One region of the Streptomyces sp. NA04227 genome, then DNA from elsewhere that is predicted to be linked to it. Evidence: riboswitches for the same ligand, from Rfam matches in the RefSeq annotation. Region 1 holds a riboswitch; each other region holds the start of a gene.
The links. Region 1 has a riboswitch for cobalamin ahead of HUT18_RS25020 (ribonucleoside-diphosphate reductase subunit alpha). Riboswitches for the same ligand answer to the same signal wherever they lie in the genome.

Region 1 (4,699 bases):
TGGCCAGCCGGGAGAGCAGACAATGAGCACGGGCACGGAGGCGGACAGCGCCGGACCCCAGGTGGGCACGCATGTCGCGGCGGAGCCGGCCGGTACGGGACGCGTGGCACGCGTGCCCAAGTACTACCGGTTGAAGCGGCACTTGCTCGACATGACCGAGACGATGCCGCCCGGCACTCCGGTGCCGCCGGAACGGACGCTGGCCACCGAGTTCGACACCTCGCGCACCACGGTGCGCCAGGCGCTTCAGGAGCTGGTGGTCGAGGGGCGGCTCGAACGGATCCAGGGCAAGGGCACCTTCGTGGCCAAGCCCAAGGTCTCGCAGACCCTTCAACTCACCTCGTACACCGAGGACATGCGGGCCCGCGGCCTGGAGCCGACCTCGCAGCTGCTCGACCTCGGCTACATCACCGCCGACGACCGGCTCGCCGAGCTTTTGGACATAGCGCCCGGCGGCCGGGTGCTGCGCATCGAGCGGCTGCGCCTGGCCAGCGGCGAGCCGATGGCCATCGAGACCACCCATCTGTCCGCCAAGCGCTTTCCCGCGCTGCGGCGTTCGCTGGCCAAGCACGCCTCGCTGTACGCGGCCCTGGACCAGGTCTACGGAGTGCAGCTCGCGGAGGCCGAGGAGACCATCGAGACATCGCTGGCCACCCCGCGCGAGGCCGGGCTGCTCGGCACCGATGTGGGCCTGCCGATGCTGATGCTCTCGCGGCACTCCTTCGACGAGGAGGGCAAGCCGGTGGAGTGGGTGCGTTCGGTCTACCGCGGCGACCGCTACAAGTTCGTGGCCCGCCTCCAGCGCCCGGCGGACTGAGCCCTCTCCCGTCAACTCCCGTACGGCCGGGCCCCGACACCGAAACGTTACGCCCGCCATCCGGACCAGGGGTTTCGTAGTGCGGGACGGGTCACCTACATTTCGTCGGATCAATACGAGGTGAGGGAACGGGAGCCGCCCATGACGGACACATCCGAAGTCAGAGAGCCGGTGGTGACACCGGCCCGTGTGGTCATCGCCCTGTGTCTGATCGCCCCGTTCGTGGCGACCCTGTGGGTCGGCTCGTACGCGAAGACGGATCCGACGTTCATCGGGATCCCGTTCTTCTACTGGTACCAGATGGCCTGGGTGCTCATCTCGACCGCGCTCACCATGATCGCCTTCCAGCTGTGGCGGCGTGACCAGCGCGGACGCAAGGCCGCGGCCGAGGCCCGCCGGAGCACCGGGGAGGCGGCCAAGTGAACGACGACGTCAACGGTGTGGCACTTGCCGTCTTCATCTTCTTCTTCCTGGCCGTCACGGTCATGGGCTTCCTCGCCGCGCGCTGGCGCAAGGCGGAGAACGAGAACAGCCTCGACGAATGGGGCCTGGGCGGACGCTCGTTCGGCACCTGGGTCACCTGGTTCCTGCTCGGCGGCGACCTCTACACGGCGTACACCTTCGTGGCGGTACCCGCGGCGATCTACGGGGCGGGCGCGGCCGGCTTCTTCGCGGTGCCGTACACGATCCTGGTGTACCCGCTGATCTTCACCTTCCTGCCCCGCCTGTGGTCGGTCTCGCACAAGCACGGCTACGTCACCACCTCGGACTTCGTGCGCGGCCGCTTCGGCTCGCGCGGTCTGTCGCTGGCCGTCGCGGTCACCGGCATCCTCGCCACGATGCCGTACATCGCCCTCCAACTGGTGGGCATCCAGGCCGTCCTGGACGTGATGGGCATCGGCGGCGGCGAGGGCACCAACTGGTTCATCAAGGACCTGCCGCTGCTGATCGCCTTCGGTGTACTGGCCGCGTACACCTACTCCTCGGGCCTGCGCGCGCCCGCGCTGATCGCCTTCGTCAAGGACACCCTGATCTACCTGGTGATCGCGGTCGCCGTGATCTACATCCCGATCAAGCTCGGCGGCTTCGACGACATCTTCGCCGCGGCCGGGGACAAGTTCAACGCGAGCAACGAGGCGGCGGGCAAGCCCGTGGCGGGCCTGGTCCCGGGCGAGGCCGGGCAGTGGACGTACGCCACACTCGCGCTCGGTTCGGCGCTCGCGCTGTTCATGTATCCGCACTCGATCACGGCCACGCTGTCCTCGCGCAGCCGTGAGGTGATCCGCCGCAACACCACGATCCTGCCGCTGTACTCGCTGATGCTGGGCCTGCTCGCGCTGCTCGGCTTCATGGCGATCGCGGCCGGAGTCAAGGTGGACAACGGGCAGCTGGCGATCCCGCAGCTCTTCGAGGACATGTTCCCGGACTGGTTCACCGGCGTCGCCTTCGCGGCCATCGGCATCGGCGCGCTGGTGCCCGCGGCCATCATGTCGATCGCCGCGGCCAACCTGTTCACGCGCAACATCTACAAGGACTTCCTCAAGCCCGACGCGACCCCCGAGCAGGAGACCAAGGTCTCCAAGCTGGTCTCACTGCTCGTGAAGGTCGGTGCGCTGGTCTTCGTGCTCGGCATGGACAAGACCGTCGCGATCAACTTCCAGCTCCTGGGCGGCATCTGGATCCTGCAGACCTTCCCGGCCCTGGTCGGCGGCCTGTTCACGCGCTGGTTCCACCGCTGGGCGCTGATCGCGGGCTGGGCCGTGGGCATGCTCTACGGGACGATCGCCGCGTACGGTGTGGCGAGCCCGACGCAGAAGCACTTCGGCGGCTCCTCGAAGGAGATCCCCGGCATCGGCGAGATCGGGTACATCGGTCTCACCGCGTTCGTCCTGAACGTCGTGGTGACGGTGGTCCTGACCCTTGTGATGCGGGCCCTGAAGGCGCCCGAGGGCGTCGACGAGACCTCGCCCGAGGACTACACCGCGGACGCGGGCGACCCGGGCGTGGAGCGCGAACTGCCGCCCGCCACCGCGGGCTCGGCGCACTGAGCGGAGCGCAGCGAGCAGTACCCGACGGGCCGCCGGAGCCATCCGGCGGCCCGTCGGCGTATACCGCACCTTGCACAGTGCTCCGACACCCCGCGTCCAACACACCACAAGATATGGGGTGTTCTCCAGCAGGCACCCACCACATGTATGCTCATGCTCGCTGTCATCGCAGGGGAATCCGGTGCGAATCCGGAACTGTCCCGCAACGGTGAACGGGCCGTTTCCACCTGCCCGTGAGTCCGAGGACCTGCCGACGGCGCACCCGGCGCGCCCTGTTCCGGGTGCCAGACGTCCCGGCCCCGCGGACAGGGCGAAGGACGCGTACTGCCGTGTGACCCGGCAGACGTGTGCTCCCTCCTGCGCGGGTTCCGTCGAGCGAGGGAGAGTGACACGTGACCATCGCGCCCGCCCATGAGGCGACTGCGACTCACAGCGAGGCCGAGGGACCCGGTGCGGGCCTGCTGCGTACCCTGACCCGGCTGACCGCCGACCTCCCCGACGCCGACGCCGGACGGGTGGCCGCCGCCGCGCTGCGCGGGCGCTCGGCCACCGCCGACGAGGCCGAACTGCGCGCGCTGGCAACGGAGTCGGCGGCCGGGCTGATCTCCGAGGACCCGGTGTACTCGAAGCTGGCGGCCCGGCTGCTCACCCTGGCCATCCGGGACGAGGCGGCGAGCGCGGGCGTGCACGACTTCTCCGGCTCGATCGCCACCGGGCACCGCGAGGGCCTGATCGCCGACACCACGGCCGCGTTCGTCGCGGCGCACGCGGCGCGCCTGGACGCCCTGATCGACACCGAGGCGGACGACCGCTTCGGCTACTTCGGCCTGCGCACCCTGCACAGCCGCTATCTGCTGCGCCACCCGCTGAGCCGCCGGGTGACCGAGACCCCGCAGCACTTCCTGCTGCGGGTCGCCTGCGGCCTGGCCCCCGAGGAGGGCGGCGAGGCGGCGCTGGCCGAAGTGGCCGCGCTGTACCGGCTGATGAGCCGCCTGGAGTACCTGCCCTCCTCCCCCACCCTGTTCAACTCCGGCACCCGCCACCCGCAGATGTCCTCCTGCTATCTGCTCGACTCCCCGCAGGACGAGCTCGACTCGATCTACGACCGCTACCACCAGGTGGCCCGGCTCTCCAAGCACGCGGGCGGCATCGGCCTCTCGTACTCCCGTATCCGCGCCCGCGGTTCGCTGATCCGCGGGACCAACGGCCACTCCGGCGGCATCGTGCCGTTCCTGAAGACGCTGGACGCCTCGGTGGCCGCCGTGAACCAGGGCGGGCGGCGCAAGGGCGCGGCGGCCGTGTACCTGGAGACCTGGCACGCGGACCTGGAGGAGTTCCTCGAACTGCGCGACAACACCGGCGAGGACGCGCGCCGCACCCACAACCTGAACCTGGCGCACTGGATCCCCGACGAGTTCATGCGCCGCGTCGAGGCGGATGCCGAGTGGTCGCTGTTCTCGCCCTCGGACACCCCGGAGCTCGTCGACCTGTGGGGCGCGGAGTTCGACGCCGCCTACCGCCGGGCCGAGGCCGCGGGCCTCGCCCAACGGACGCTGCCCGCGCGGGAGTTGTACGGGCGGATGATGCGGACCCTGGCGCAGACCGGCAACGGCTGGATCACCTTCAAGGACGCCGCCAACCGCACCGCCAACCAGACCGCCGAGCCCGGCCACACGGTGCACTCCTCCAACCTCTGCACGGAGATCCTGGAGGTCACCGACGACGGCGAGACGGCCGTGTGCAATCTCGGCTCGGTGAACCTCGGCGCCCTGGTGACCGGGGACGGCATCGACTGGGAGCGGCTCGACGCGACGGTGCGCACCGCGGTCACGTT
Region 2 (4,699 bases), 4.7 Mb from region 1:
AGCGCCGCCCGGTGATCTACACCAGCACGAAGTGGTGGAACGCCTGCACGGGCAAGAGCCGCGCGTTCGCCAAGTCGCACCCGCTGTGGCTGGCGAACTGGTCCTCGTCCCCCGGCCCGATGCCCGCGGGCTGGTCGTTCCAGACCTTCTGGCAGCACTCCACCAAGGGCAAACTGCCCGGCGACCAGAACGTCTTCAACGGAGCCATGTCCCAGCTGAACAGGTTCGCGTCCCGATAGCGGCCGCGACCGCCGCCCCGCCGCCCGCACCCCCGCGGGCGGCGGGGCGGAGCCATCGGTTCCGCCCCGCGGCCGCGGATACGGACGGGGACAACGGTGCCGGTGGGCGGCGGGTTGTACGCGGACACGCCGGACGTGCGACAGTGACACTTCGAAGCCCTGGTTAGTTCATGTTCCGTTCACCCAGGTTGCTTACGTTCATCGCGCCAATGTCGCCGAACCGAAGTCTGGGTTAATGGAAAACTTCACCCTTCTGCTCGGGGTAGTGATCGTCACCGCCCTCGCGTTCGACTTCACCAACGGATTCCACGACACAGCCAACGCGATGGCGACGACCATCTCGACCGGCGCACTGAAGCCCAAGACCGCGGTGGCGATGTCCGCCGTACTGAATCTCGTGGGCGCCTTCCTCTCCGTGGAGGTCGCCAAGACGATTTCCGGCGGGATGATCGACGAGAGCGGCATCCAGACCGAGGTGATCTTCGCCGCACTGGTCGGCGCCATCCTCTGGAATCTCGTGACCTGGCTACTGGGACTGCCGTCGAGTTCCTCGCACGCCCTGTTCGGTGGCCTCATCGGCGCCGCCGTGATGTCCGCCGGCTGGTCCTCCGTCAACGGCTCGACGGTGGTCACCAAGGTGCTGCTGCCCGCCGTGGCCGCCCCGCTGGTCGCCGGAATCGCCGCGGCGCTCGCGACCCGGCTCACCTACCGGCTCGGCTCCAGGACCGACGAGAAGGCGACCGCGAAGGGCTACCGCGCCGGGCAGATCGCCTCGGCCGGACTCGTCTCGCTCGCCCACGGCACCAACGACGCGCAGAAGACGATGGGCATCATCACGCTCGCGCTCGTCACCGGCGGCGTGCTGTCCCCCGGCTCCAACCCGCCGGTCTGGGTGATCACCTCCGCGGGTATCGCCATCGCGCTCGGCACCTACCTCGGCGGCTGGCGCATCATCCGCACCATGGGCAAGGGCCTGACCGACCTCGCTCCGCCGCAGGGCTTCGCCGCCCAGACCAGCGCCGCGACGGTCATCCTCGCCTCCTCGCACCTGGGCTTCTCGCTGTCCACCACGCAGTCCTGCTCCGGCGCCGTGATGGGCGCGGGCCTGGGCCGCAAGGGCGGCGTGGTCCGCTGGTCGACCGCGACCCGGATGTTCATCGCCTGGGGTCTGACCCTCCCGGCCGCAGGTCTCGTCGCCGCCGGTGCACAGCTGCTGACCGAGCAGGGCGACTGGGGCACCGTGCTGACCGGCGTCCTCCTGGTCGCGGGCTCCGCCGCCATCTGGCTGCTGTCCCGCCGCCGCCCGGTCGACCACCACAACGTCAACGACGTCGACGGCGCCGAGGAGCCCGCCGGAGTCGTGACCACCGCGGTCGCCGCCGTCGCGCCGCCGCCCACCGGTACCGCCGGTACCGCCAACTCCACGAGCCCGGCGCAGGCCGAGCCCGCCCGCGCCTGAGGAGCCCCGTATGGACATCGACTGGGCCGCTCTCGGTTCCGTCTTCGGAGTCAGCCTGGTGGTGACCGTCGCCCTGGTCGGCGTGTTCACCCTCGGCATCGTCTCGCTGGCCCGGCGCGAAGCCGCCGTGGCGCAGAGCGAGTCCGCCGCGCTCGCCACCACCGGAGCCTGTGTCTGCTTCGCGCTCTGCGTGGGGGCCGTCGGCTACGGAATCCAGCTCATCGTCGCCTGACCCGCCCGCCGGTACGCCCGCGTGGGCGGACCGTCGAACGACCGGTACGCCGGTGCGCCGCGGAACCTCGAACGGGTCCCGCGGCGCACCGGCGTATCCGTGTGCAATGCCCCCACTTCAACGCGCCCCGCAGGGCGACGCGCACGCCCCTCGGCACGGCGCGCGGAGGCGGACTGTGGGGATCGGCACACTCTCCCCGCCCAGGTCAGCGGCCAGTTGACGGGTGTGGCGGCGCGTGGTGGACTGCCGGAGCCGAAATGTACGGCGGAAGAGAGGAAGCCGGTGCGAATCCGGCGCGGTCCCGCCACTGTCACCGGGGAGCGGTCCCCACACCGGAAGTCACGCCCCCCCGCAGGGGGTTGGAAGGCCGGGGACACCGCGGATCCGGGAGCCAGGAGACTCTCCCCGTCGTCCCGTCGAACCAGGGCGCGGACCCTGAGTGAGGACATGTGACGATGCCGGGCTGCCCGCCTGTCGAACCCTGCCATGCCGAGGACCGAGCGCCCGCGCACACGCGCCGCTCGGTGCCCCGCGCTCCCGGCAGCACCCCCACGCACCGTTCCGCGGGCGGATCGGCGGTCTGAACTCATGGGTGCCGAGCGAGACTTCGCTTGCGGCGCCGCCGCCGGACTCCTCGGCGACCTGATGTTCGGCGATCCTCGCCGAGGCCATCCGGTCGCCGTGTTCGGGCGTGCGGCGACCGCCGTGGAACGCGGGTTGTGGCGCGATCACCGGGGCTGGGGCGCGCTCTACACCGCCCTGTGCGTCTCGGGCGCCGTGGGCGCCGGAGCGCTCGCCGCGCGCGCGGTGCGCAACTTCCCCGTGGGCGCCGTGGCGTTGACGGCCACCGCCACCTGGGCCGTGGTCGGCGGCACCTCGCTGGCCCGTGAGGCGCAGGCGATCGGCGACGCCCTGGAGTCGGGCGACGTGAGCGCCGCCCGCGCCCGGCTGCCCCATCTGTGCGGGCGCGATCCACAGGCACTCGACGAGGCGGGCCTGGCCCGCGCCGTCGTGGAATCGGTGGCCGAGAACACCTCGGACGCGGTGGTGGGCGCCCTGGTCTGGGGCGCCCTGGCCGGGGTCCCCGGACTGCTCGGCTTCCGCGCGGTGAACACGCTGGACGCGATGGTCGGTCACAAGTCCCCCCGGCACCTGCGGTTCGGCTGGGCCTCCGCCCGCCTCGACGACCTCGCCGGAGCGCCCGGTGCGCGGCTCACCGCCGTACTCGCCGTGTGCGCCGGAGACGATCCGCGCGCGGCACTGCGGGCCTGGCGCGAGGACGCCCAGCGGCATCCGAGCCCCAACGCGGGCCCCGTGGAAGCCTCGTTCGCGGGCGCGCTCGGCGTCCGTCTCGGCGGCACGCTGTCCTACGCGGGCCGGGTCGAGCACCGGCCGGTACTCAACGGCGAGGGCCGGGACGTACGACCGGCCGACATCGCGCGGGCGGTACGGCTCTCGCGCCGTGTGACGGCGCTGGCGTTCGGAGTGTGCGCGGTGGCCGGACTGCTGCGCCGCCGGAAGGGTGTGCGATGACGACGGCCGGACGCGGCGGACTGCTGGTCGCGGGGACGACCTCGGACGCCGGCAAGAGTGTGGTGACGGCGGGCATCTGCCGCTGGCTGGTGCGCCGCGGGGTGAAGGTGGCGCCGTTCAAGGGCCAGAACATGTCGCTCAACTCCTTTGTGACCAGGGAGGGTGCGGAGATCGGCCGGGCGCAGGCGATGCAGGCCCAGGCCTGCCGTATCGAGCCGAGCGCGCTGATGAATCCGGTCCTGCTCAAGCCGGGCGGCGACCGCACCAGCCAGGTCGTCCTGATGGGCAGGCCGGTCGGCGAGCTGAGCGCGCGCGGCTTCTTCGGCACCGAGGACGCACGGCTCGGCTCGGGCCTGCACGGCGGCGGACGCGAGGCGCTCCTGGAGACCGTCGTGGGCTGCCTGGAAGAGCTGCGGGCCACGCACGACGCGGTGATCTGCGAGGGCGCGGGCAGCCCCGCGGAGATCAACCTGCGCCGTACCGACATCGTCAACATGGGCATCGCACGCGCCGCCCGGCTGCCGGTCCTGGTGGTCGGCGACATCGACCGGGGCGGGGTGTTCGCCTCCTTCTTCGGTACGACGGCGCTGCTCGCGCCCGAGGACCAGGCCCTGCTCGCCGGGTACCTGGTCAACAAGTTCCGCGGCGACGTCTCGCTGCTCACGCCGGGCCTGGACATGCTGCGCGGGCTCACCGGCCGCGCCACCTACGGCGTACTGCCCTTCCAGCACGGGCTGGGCATCGACGAGGAGGACGGCCTCAACGTCTCGATGCGCGGGGCGGTGCGCGAGTCCTCGGTGGCCGAGCCGTACGGCGAGGACGTGCTGCGGGTCGCCGTCTGCGCCGTACCGCTGATGTCGAACTTCACCGATGTGGACGCGCTGGCCGCCGAACCGGGCGTCGTGGTGCGGTTCGTGGACCGTCCCGCGGACCTCGCCGACGCCGATCTGGTCATCGTGCCCGGCACCCGCGGCACCGTGGGCGCGCTGCGCTGGCTGCGCGAGCGCGGGCTCGCCGACGCGCTGGCGCGCCGCGCGGCCGAGGACCGTCCGGTGCTCGGCATCTGCGGCGGCTTCCAGTTGCTCGGCGAGCACATCGAGGACGAGGTGGAGTCCCGGGCGGGCTCCGTCGAGGGACTCGGACTGCTGCCGGTGCGGGTGCGGTTCGCGCGCGAGAAGACCCTGGCCCGGCCGAGCGGCAAGGCGCTGGGCCAGCCGGTCGAGGGCTACGAGATCC
Region 3 (4,699 bases), 3.7 Mb from region 1:
GCCGACCACATGAGCCCTCCGCATCCTCCGCGGCCCGGGAACCTCGGCGACCCCGGGGACCCTGCACGTCGAAAGCCGCGGGAATCCTCGTCCTCGACGCTACACGGCGACCGGGTGGACCGAGCGGTGAACGCGGCCGTGGCGCTGCGGAGTTCAGCGTGCGCGGGGAGCTCTTGGCGGGGCGGGGCGGGGCCTGGCGGGAGCGGGCCGTAGTCCCGCCGCGCGGCCCGGCGGCGACGGCCTGTGCAGGAGGTGAGCCCACCCCCTGCACAGGCCGGACGTCAGCCCCCGGCCGTGCGCAGGGCTTCGCGCAGAGTCCGGGCCGCGGCGGTGAGTTCGTGCAGGGCGGCACGGGTCTCGGGCCAGCCGCGGGTCTTCAGGCCGCAGTCCGGATTGACCCACAGGCGCTCGGCCGGGATCGCCTCAAGTCCCTTGCGCAGCAGGGCCGTTACTTCCTCCTCGTCGGGCACGCGCGGGGAGTGGATGTCGTAGACGCCGGGGCCGACCTCGCGCGGGTAGTCCGCCTTGGCGAGTTCGCGGGCGACCTGCATGTGGGAGCGGGCGGCCTCCAGGCTGATGACGTCCGCGTCCAGCGCGTCGATGGCGGCGAGGATGTCGCCGAACTCCGCGTAGCACATATGGGTGTGGATCTGGGTGTCCGGCCGTACGCCGCCGGTGGTCAGCCGGAAGGCCTCGGTGGCCCAGGCGAGGTACTCCGGGTGCCGGGCGGCGCGCAGCGGCAGTGTCTCGCGCAGCGCGGGCTCGTCCACCTGGATCACCGAAGTGCCCGCAATTTCAAGGTCGTTGACCTCGTCGCGCAGGGCGAGCGCGACCTGCCGCGCGGTCTCACCGAGGGGCTGGTCGTCACGGACGAAGGACCAGGCGAGCATGGTGACCGGCCCGGTCAGCATGCCCTTGACCGGACGGGCGGTGAGCGACTGGGCGTACTCGGCCCAGCGCACCGTCATGGGCTCGGGGCGGGAGATGTCGCCCGCCAGGACGGGCGGGCGGACGTAGCGGGTGCCGTAGGACTGGACCCAGCCGTGCCGGGTGGCGAGGTAGCCGGTGAGCCGCTCGGCGAAGTACTGCACCATGTCGTTGCGTTCGGGCTCGCCGTGCACCAGGACGTCCAGGCCCGCCTTCTCCTGGAAGGCCACGACCTCGCGGATCTCGGCGGCGATGCGCTCCTCGTACGCCGCCGTGTCGATCCGGCCCGTACGCAAGTCCGCCCGCGCGGTGCGCAGTTCACCGGTCTGCGGGAAGGAACCGATGGTCGTGGTCGGCAGCAGGGGCAGGCCGAGACGTTCGCGCTGGGCCGCGGCCCGCCGGGCGTACGGCTGGGAGCGGCGGGCGTCGGCGTCGGTGACCGCGGCGGCCCGGGCGCGTACGGCGGGGTCGTGGGTGACCGGGGACTGCGCCCGGGAGGCGAGGGCGGCGCGGTTGGCGGAGAGTTCCGCGGTGAGCGAGCCGGTGCCATGGGTGAGGCCATTGGCCAGGGCGACGACCTCGGCGCTCTTCTGGCGGGCGAAGGCCAGCCAGCGCAGGATCTGCGGATCGATGTCGCGTTCGACGGCCGCGTCGAGCGGGACGTGCAGCAGCGAGCAGGAGGCGGCGACATCCACATGGTCGGCCAGACCGAGCAAAGTGCCCAGTGTGGCAAGGGACTTGGACAGGTCGTTGATCCAGATGTTGCGGCCGTTCACGACACCGGCGACCAGCCGCTTGCCGGGCAGCCCGCCCACCGCGGCGAGGTCGTCGAGGTTGGCGGCGGCGGCCTCGGTGAAGTCCAGGGCGAGACCGTCGACCGGTGCCTTCGCCAGCACCGGCAGGGCCGCGCCCAGGCGGTCGAAGTAGGAGGCGACGAGCAGCTGGGGACGGTCGGTGAGGGTGCCCAGTTCACGGTAGGCGCGCCCGGCGGCGTTCAGTTCGGCCGGGCTCCGGTCCTGCGCCAGGGCGGGCTCGTCCAGTTGCACCCACCGCGCACCGGCCGCGCGCAGGTCGGCCAGGACCTCGGCGTACACGGGCAGCAGGCGGTCCAGGAGCGTGAGCGGGTCGAAGTCCTCGGCCACGCCGGGTGCGGGCTTGGCGAGCAGCAGATAGGTGACCGGGCCGACCAGGACCGGGCGGGCGGTGTGGCCCAGTTCCAGGGCCTCGGTCAGCTCCGCCACCTGCTTGCGGGAGTCGGTGCGAAAGCGGGTGTCCGGGCCCAGCTCCGGGACCAGATAGTGGTAGTTGGTGTCGAACCACTTGGTCATCTCCAGCGGTGCGACCCGCTGGGTGCCTCGCGCCATGGCGAAGTACCCGTCCAGTGCGTCCGCGTCGAGGGCCTCACGGTGCCGCTCGGGGATCGCGCCCACCATGACGGTGGTGTCCAGGACATGGTCGTAGTACGAGAAGTCGCCGGTCGGTACCTCGTCGATACCGGCCTCGGTCAGTTGCCGCCAGTTGGTGCGGCGCAGCTCGGCCGCGGTCGCCCGGAGGGCGTCGGCGCCGACGCGGCCCTTCCAGTAGCCCTCGATGGCCTTCTTCAGGTCCCGGTTGCCACCCTGGCGGGGGTAGCCGTACACGGTGGCGCGTGCCGCCGCGGCTGCGGACTTGGCTGTCACGGAGATCTCCTTCGCGAGACGAATCCCTGAGATCCCGGAGAACGGGACGAGAGCGCGAAGGGAGCAACAGACCGGACGGCCGGGACCCGCGCGGCGATAGCACGGTCGCTGTGTCCGATGTGTGCGCCGACCCGCCCTCGAGGTCACCGGGATGTCCGCGCACGGAAGGTTCCGCACGCGGGCAGTTGGCAGGTCTTCGGACTCACGGGCACGTCTCGCGGACACGAGACACCTACTGGCCGTCGCTTCCCAGGCCCTCCATGGACCCAGTGCGTATGACGGCGGTCGTTCCTGTTCACCGCTGCGGGGCAGTCCCGGATTCCCACCGGGTTCCCTCTTGCGACGCATCCCGTCTGGCGGACGGGGCGAACCTACTGCACCGGTCAGCCTAGAGGGGGTCCGGGCGCGGCGCAGGGGCGGGGCACCCAGCAGGGGCCGGTGACCTGCTCCGTAGCAGGTCACCGGCCCCGTGCGGAGGCGGGCAGCGGCTCAGCGCACCGGCTGGAAGCCCCGCAGGCGCAGGCTGTTGCCGACGACGAAGACGGAGGAGAAGGCCATCGCGGCCCCGGCGAGCATGGGGTTGAGGAGTCCGGCGGCGGCGAGCGGAAGCGCCGCGACGTTGTAGGCGAAGGCCCAGAAGAGGTTGCTCTGGATGGTGCCGAGGGTGCGCCGGGCGAGCCGGATGGCGTCGGCGGCGGCGCGCAGGTCGCCCCGTACCAGGGTGAGGTCGCCCGCCTCGATGGCCGCGTCGGTGCCGGTGCCCATGGCCAGGCCGAGGTCGGCCTGGGCGAGCGCGGCGGCGTCGTTGACCCCGTCGCCGACCATGGCGACGCTGCGGCCTTCGGCCTGGAGCCGCTTGACCACGTCGACCTTGTCCTGCGGCAGCACCTCGGCGATGACCTCCTCGATGCCGACCTCGGCGGCGACCGACTCGGCGACCGCCCGGTTGTCGCCGGTGAGCAGGATCGGGGTCAGCCCGAGGGCACGCAGGCGCCGGATGGCCTCGGGGCTCGACTCCTTGACGGCGTCGGCGACTTCGAGCACGGCACGGGCCTCGCCGTCCCAGGCGACCGCGATCGCGGAACGGCCCGCCTTTTCGGCACGCCGCTTCAACTCATTTAGTTCGGCGGGCAGTTCCATCGCCCACTCCACCAACAGGCCTTCGCGGCCCACGAGTACGGCGTGCCCGTCGACGATTCCCTGGACCCCGAGGCCGGGAATGTTGGCGAAGTCCTCGGGGGTGGGCAGGGTGCCGAGTGCCTCGGTGGCCGCCTGGGCGACCGCCCGGGCGATGGGGTGCTCCGAGGAGTGCTCCAACGCGCCCGCCAGCCGCAGGACTTCGTTCTCCGTGACGCCGCCCGCGGTGTGCACGGCGAGGAGGGTCATCCGGCCGGTGGTGACGGTGCCGGTCTTGTCCAGGACGACGGTGTCGACCCGGCGGGTGCTCTCCAGGACCTCGGGACCCTTGATGAGTATGCCGAGTTGGGCGCCGCGACCGGTGCCGACCATCAGCGCGGTCGGAGTGGCCAGGCCCAGGGCGCAGGGGCAGGCGATGATCAGTACCGCCACGGCGGCGGTGAACGCGGCGGTCAGTCCCGAGCCGTTGCCCAGCCAGAAGCCGAGGGTGCCGAGCGCCAGGGCGATCACGACGGGCACGAAGACCCCCGAGATACGGTCGGCCAGACGCTGCGCGGCGGCCTTGCCGTTCTGCGCGTCCTCCACCATCCGTGCCATCCGGGCGAGTTGGGTGTCCGCGCCGATCCGGGTGGCTTCGACGACCAGGCGCCCGCCCGCGTTGAGGGTGGCGCCGGTGACCGGGTCGCCGACGGCCACCTCGACGGGTACCGACTCACCGGTGAGCATCGAGGCGTCGACCGCCGAGGCGCCCTCGACCACGGTGCCGTCGGTGGCGATCTTCTCGCCGGGGCGGACCACGAAGCGGTCCCCGACGCGGAGTTCGGCAACCGGCACAGTCTCCTCGAGGCCGTCGCGCAGTACGGCGACCTCCTTGGCGCCGAGTTCCAGGAGCGCCTTCAGCGCGGCTCCCGCCTTGCGCTTGGAGCGTGCCTCGAAGTAGCGACCGGCCAGGATGA
Region 4 (4,699 bases), 110 kb from region 1:
GCGGCGGGGTCCCAGTCGGCGTCGTCCATGGCCTGGACCAGGGCGCGCGCCTTGGCCTCGGCCTCGTCGGCGGTGGTGCGGGTGGCGGCGGATTCGTCCAGGCCGAGCGCCTCGCGCAGTCCGGGCAGGGCGGTGGTGCCGCCCCAGATCTGGCGGGCGCGCAGTACGGCGAGGACCAGGTTGACGCGGTCGGCGCCCGCGGGCGGGGCGCCGAGGACGTGGAGTCCGTCGCGGATCTGGGCGTCCTTGACCTCGCACAGCCAGCCGTCGACGTGCAGCAGGAAGTCGTCGAAGCCGTCGTCGTCGGGACGGTCCGCGAGGCCCAGGTCGTGGTCGAGCTTCGCGGCCTGGATGAGGGTCCAGATCTGGGCGCGGATGGCGGGCAGCTTGGCCGGGTCCATCGAGCTGATCTGGGCGTACTCGTCGAGGAGTTGCTCCAGGCGTGCGATGTCTCCGTAGGAGTCGGCGCGGGCCATCGGCGGGACCAGGTGGTCGATGAGGGTGGCGTGCACGCGGCGCTTGGCCTGGGTGCCCTCGCCCGGGTCGTTGACCAGGAACGGGTAGATCAGGGGCAGGTCGCCGAGTGCGGCGTCGGGGGCGCAGGCCGAGGACAGGCCCGCGTTCTTGCCGGGCAGCCACTCCAGGTTGCCGTGCTTGCCGAGGTGGATCATCGCGTGCGCGCCGAAGCCGCCCGCCTCGGGGTCGCTGGCCATCCAGCGGTAGGCGGCCAAGTAGTGGTGGCTGGGCGGCAGATCGGGGTCGTGGTAGATCGCGATCGGGTTCTCGCCGAAGCCGCGCGGGGGCTGGATGACGATCAGCAGATTGCCGCGGCGCAGCGCGGCGAGCACGATGTCGCCCTCCGGGTTGCGGCTGCGGTCGACGAACATCTCGCCGGGCGGCGGGCCCCAGTGCTGCTCGACCGCGGTACGCAGTTCCTCGGGCAGCGTCGCGTACCAGCGCTTGTAGTCGGCCGCCGGGATCCGGACGGGGTTACGGGCCAGCTGCTCCTCGGTGAGCCAGTCCTGGTCGTGGCCGCCCGCCTCGATGAGCGCGCGGATCAGCTCGTCGCCGTCGCCGGAGACCAGGCCGGGGATCTCCTCCTCGGGACCGAAGTCGTAGCCCTCGGCGCGCAGGCGGCGCAGCAGGGCCACGGCACTGGCGGGGGTGTCCAGACCGACCGCGTTGCCGATACGGGAGTGCTTGGTCGGGTACGCCGAGAGCACCAGGGCGAGACGCTTCTCGGCGGCGGGGACGTACCGAAGTCGCGCGTGGCGTACGGCGATTCCGGCGACGCGGGCCGCGCGCTCGGCGTCGGGTACGTACGCCGGGAGGCCGTCCTCGTCGATCTCCTTGAAGGAGAACGGGACGGTGATCAGGCGGCCGTCGAACTCGGGCACCGCGATCTGGCTGGCCGCGTCCAGCGGCGAGACGCCCTCGTCGTTCTCCTCCCAGTCGCCGCGCGAGCCGGTCAGGCACAGGGCCTGGAGGATCGGGACGTCCAGGGCGGTGAGCGCGCCCGCGTCCCAGGACTCGTCGTCGCCGCCCGCGGAGGCGGCCGCCGGCTTGGTGCCGCCCGCGGCGAGGACGGTGGTGACGATGGCGTCGGCCGCGCCGAGGGCCTCGATCAGCTCGGCCTCGGGGGCGCGCAGCGAGGCCACGTACAGCGGCAGCGCCCGGGCGCCCGCGTCCTCGACGGCGGCGCACAGCGCCTCCACGAAGGCGGTGTTGCCGCTCATGTGGTGGGCGCGGTAGTAGAGCACCGCGACGGTGGGCACGTCGTGGTCGGTGGGGGCGGTGATGCGGGCCGTGCGCTCCAGCGGCCCCCAGGTGGGCGCGGGCGCGGGCGCGTCGAAGCCGTGGCCGGTGAGCAGCACGGTGTCGGAGAGGAAGCGGGCGAGCTGCTCCAGGTTGGCCGGGCCGCCGTGCGCGAGGTAGGCGTGCGCCTCGGCGGCGATGCCGACCGGCACCGTGGAGGCGGCCATCAGCTGGGCGTCGGGGGCCTGTTCACCGGTGAGGACGATCACCGGGCGGCCGTCGGCGAGCAGCAGGTCGAGGCCTTCCTGCCAGGCGCGGATGCCTCCGAGGAGGCGTACGACGACGAGGTCCGCGCCGTCCAGGAGCGCGGGCAGTTCGTCGAGGGCGAGCCGGGAAGGGTTGGCGAAGCGGTAGGCCACCGGGCCGTTCGCCGCGCGGGCACTGAGCAGATCGGTGTCGGAGGTCGACAGGAGCAGGATCTCGCGGGGCTGAGCCTCGGGCGCGTGCGGCATGGGGGCGTTGGCCTTCCTCGGGGTGTCCACGCCCCGGGCAGTTGTCGGACGGCTGAGAGTTCCTGACTCACCCGGGGACCGGGCTCACAGTGGCGGGACCGTGCCGGATTCGCACCGGCTTCCTCACAGGACGGGGCCTGGCCGTCGACGGACCAGTTGGCCCGCCGCAGGAATAGTAAGTGCAGGAGGGGGTGCTTGTCGGCGGGGCGTTCGTCACCTTTGGTGCTGACGGAGGTGCTTGCGGAGGGGCTTTCGGGCGGGCTTGCGCGCAGGCTTGTGGAACGGGCGGGTCCGCCGGGGTCGTGCGCCGTTGGCGCCGGTGCGTGCGCGGGCATGGGGGCGGGGGCGTGCGCGGGCAGGGGATGGGGTGCGTGCGCGGGCACGGGATGGGGTGCGTGCGCGGCGCGGGCGCGGCGGCCGTGACGGTGCCGGAGACAGTGACAGCCGGTGGCGGGAACGGGGCGCAGATCACTGTTCGCGCCGGTGGCGGGGCCGCAGGCCGTGGGTATGCTCGCCGCCATGCCGCCCCACTCGACTCCCTCCGAGGTCGCGGGCCGGGCTCCCTCCCGCGAACGGGGCGACGCCTGCCCCGGCGCACTTCGACTGCACCGCGCCGACGACGGCTTTCTGGCCCGACTCCGGCTGCCCGGGGGCCTGTTGACGTCCCGTCAGGCCGAGACCCTCGCCGACGCGGCGGAGCGGCTCGCCGACGGGCGGCTGAGCATCACCTCGCGCGGCAACGTCGAACTGCGCGGCCTCGGCGAGACCTGCGGCGGCGAACTCGCCGCACTGCTGCACGAGGCGGACCTGCTCCCCTCCGAGCGGCACGAACGCGTACGCAACATCGTGGCCTCACCGGCCGCCGGACTCGACCAAACCGGCTTCGCCCACGTCCAGTTGTGGGCCCGTGAGCTGGACGGCCTGCTGTGCGCCGAGCAGTGGACGACCGCCCTCTCGGGCCGCTTCCTGTTCGCCCTGGACGACGGCCGGGGCGATGTCGCGACCCTCGGCGGCGATGTGACCTTGCTCGCAGCTCCGGCGGGCGAGGCGGTCGTACGTCTCGGCCGCTCGGTGCGCCGGATCGCCGCGGCACACGCACCACGCGCCGCCCTCGCCGCCGCCCGCGCCTTCCTCACCACCGCCGAGAAGGCGGGCAACGGCGCTTGGCGGGTACGGGACTTGCCGGAGGGCCCCGAGGCCGACCGGGAACTCGACCGCCAACTCACTAGATTCCTTGGCGAATCGGGCATTACGGAGAGCGTGGGGAGCACGGAAGGTACGGATAGCACGGAGAGTGCGGAGAATGCTGCGGGGCGCCTTTCGGGGAGGATGGATCGGGCCTCGGGCGCTCCGGCGCAGGCTGCTCGACATCCGGATCTGGAAGTCCGACCCGGCCACGACCCGCGCCCCTCCCCCGGCCTTCTCCGCGCCCCCGACGGCACCCGGACCGTGGTGGTCACGGCGAAGCTCGGCCGCCTCGACGTCGCGCAGTGGCGTGCGCTGCTGCCCGCCCCGGCCGACGAGATCCGGCTCACCCCGTGGCGCGGCCTGCTGCTACCCGGCTTCACCAGCCGCGCCGCCGCCGAGGAACGCCTCGACGCCCTGGACCGCGCGGGACTGGTCACCTCGGCCGCCTCCCCCTGGCTGCCGGTCGGCGCCTGCACCGGCCGCCCGGGCTGCGCGAAGTCCCGCGCCGACGTACGCGCCGAGGCCCTGCCCGCCCCCGGCCCGGGCCTGCCGGTGTACTGGTCCGGCTGCGAACGCCGCTGCGGCCACCCACAGGGCGACTGGGTCGACGTACTCGCGGAGGGCGACGGCCGGTACACGGTGACCGTACGGCGTGCCGGAGCCTCAACTGCCCTGGAGACACAGGGGAGTTCGCAGCAGGCGTCAGCGAGCACGCCCGCGCGGTTCGGGGCTCCGGCGTACGAGGCTCCCGGGGCGGTCGGTGGGACCGCGAACGGCACGAAACCGGAGGACCGTCCACGAGACGACGGCGCACGTGACAACGGCGTACTAGATGTCGACGTACGAGACGACGACCTACGGAAAGCAGTGGCCGCCGCCCGTCATGGCGGTGGAGCAGGGATCACGCCCCGTACGGGGCATCGGGATGAGCGAATGAGCGAGAGCACAGTGTTCGACTACGAGAAGGACGGCGCGGAGATCTACCGCCAGTCCTTTGCCACCATCCGGGCCGAGGCCGACCTCGCCGCACTGCCTGCCGATGTGAGCCAGGTCGCCGTACGGATGATCCACGCCTGCGGCATGACCGACCTCGTGGCCGATCTCGGCTTCTCCCCGCAGGTGGTGGCCCGCGCCCGTGAGGCGCTGCGCGCGGGCGCGCCCATCCTGTGCGACGCACAGATGGTCGCCTCCGGCGTGACCCGCAAGCGCCTGCCCGCGGACAACGAGGTCCTGTGCACCCTGTC

Region 2: another riboswitch for cobalamin. It lies ahead of HUT18_RS04755 (cobalamin biosynthesis protein); the one in region 1 lies ahead of HUT18_RS25020 (ribonucleoside-diphosphate reductase subunit alpha).
Region 3: another riboswitch for cobalamin. It lies ahead of metE (5-methyltetrahydropteroyltriglutamate--homocysteine S-methyltransferase); the one in region 1 lies ahead of HUT18_RS25020 (ribonucleoside-diphosphate reductase subunit alpha).
Region 4: another riboswitch for cobalamin. It lies ahead of cobN (cobaltochelatase subunit CobN); the one in region 1 lies ahead of HUT18_RS25020 (ribonucleoside-diphosphate reductase subunit alpha).

The regions. Positions count from the first base shown of each region.
Region 1 covers NZ_CP054918.1:5,862,310-5,867,008, forward strand. The annotation lists gene HUT18_RS25005 (GntR family transcriptional regulator) at 23-817, shown strand; gene HUT18_RS25010 (DUF3311 domain-containing protein) at 959-1,240, shown strand; gene mctP (monocarboxylate uptake permease MctP) at 1,237-2,865, shown strand; cobalamin riboswitch at 3,006-3,135, shown strand; gene HUT18_RS25020 (ribonucleoside-diphosphate reductase subunit alpha) at 3,258-4,699, shown strand, end outside.
Region 2 covers NZ_CP054918.1:1,158,251-1,162,949, forward strand. The annotation lists gene HUT18_RS04740 (lysozyme) at 1-239, shown strand, start outside; gene HUT18_RS04745 (inorganic phosphate transporter) at 475-1,698, shown strand; gene HUT18_RS04750 (hypothetical protein) at 1,709-1,930, shown strand; cobalamin riboswitch at 2,179-2,335, shown strand; gene HUT18_RS04755 (cobalamin biosynthesis protein) at 2,519-3,463, shown strand; gene HUT18_RS04760 (cobyric acid synthase) at 3,460-4,699, shown strand, end outside.
Region 3 covers NZ_CP054918.1:2,175,350-2,180,048, reverse strand. The annotation lists gene HUT18_RS09030 (hypothetical protein) at 1-11, opposite strand, end outside; gene metE (5-methyltetrahydropteroyltriglutamate--homocysteine S-methyltransferase) at 282-2,606, opposite strand; cobalamin riboswitch at 2,776-2,996, opposite strand; gene HUT18_RS09020 (cation-translocating P-type ATPase) at 3,096-4,699, opposite strand, start outside.
Region 4 covers NZ_CP054918.1:5,747,312-5,752,010, forward strand. The annotation lists gene cobN (cobaltochelatase subunit CobN) at 1-2,267, opposite strand, end outside; cobalamin riboswitch at 2,300-2,428, opposite strand; partial or broken gene HUT18_RS24530 (cobalamin biosynthesis protein CobG) at 2,775-4,103, shown strand; gene HUT18_RS24535 (precorrin-8X methylmutase) at 4,389-4,699, shown strand, end outside.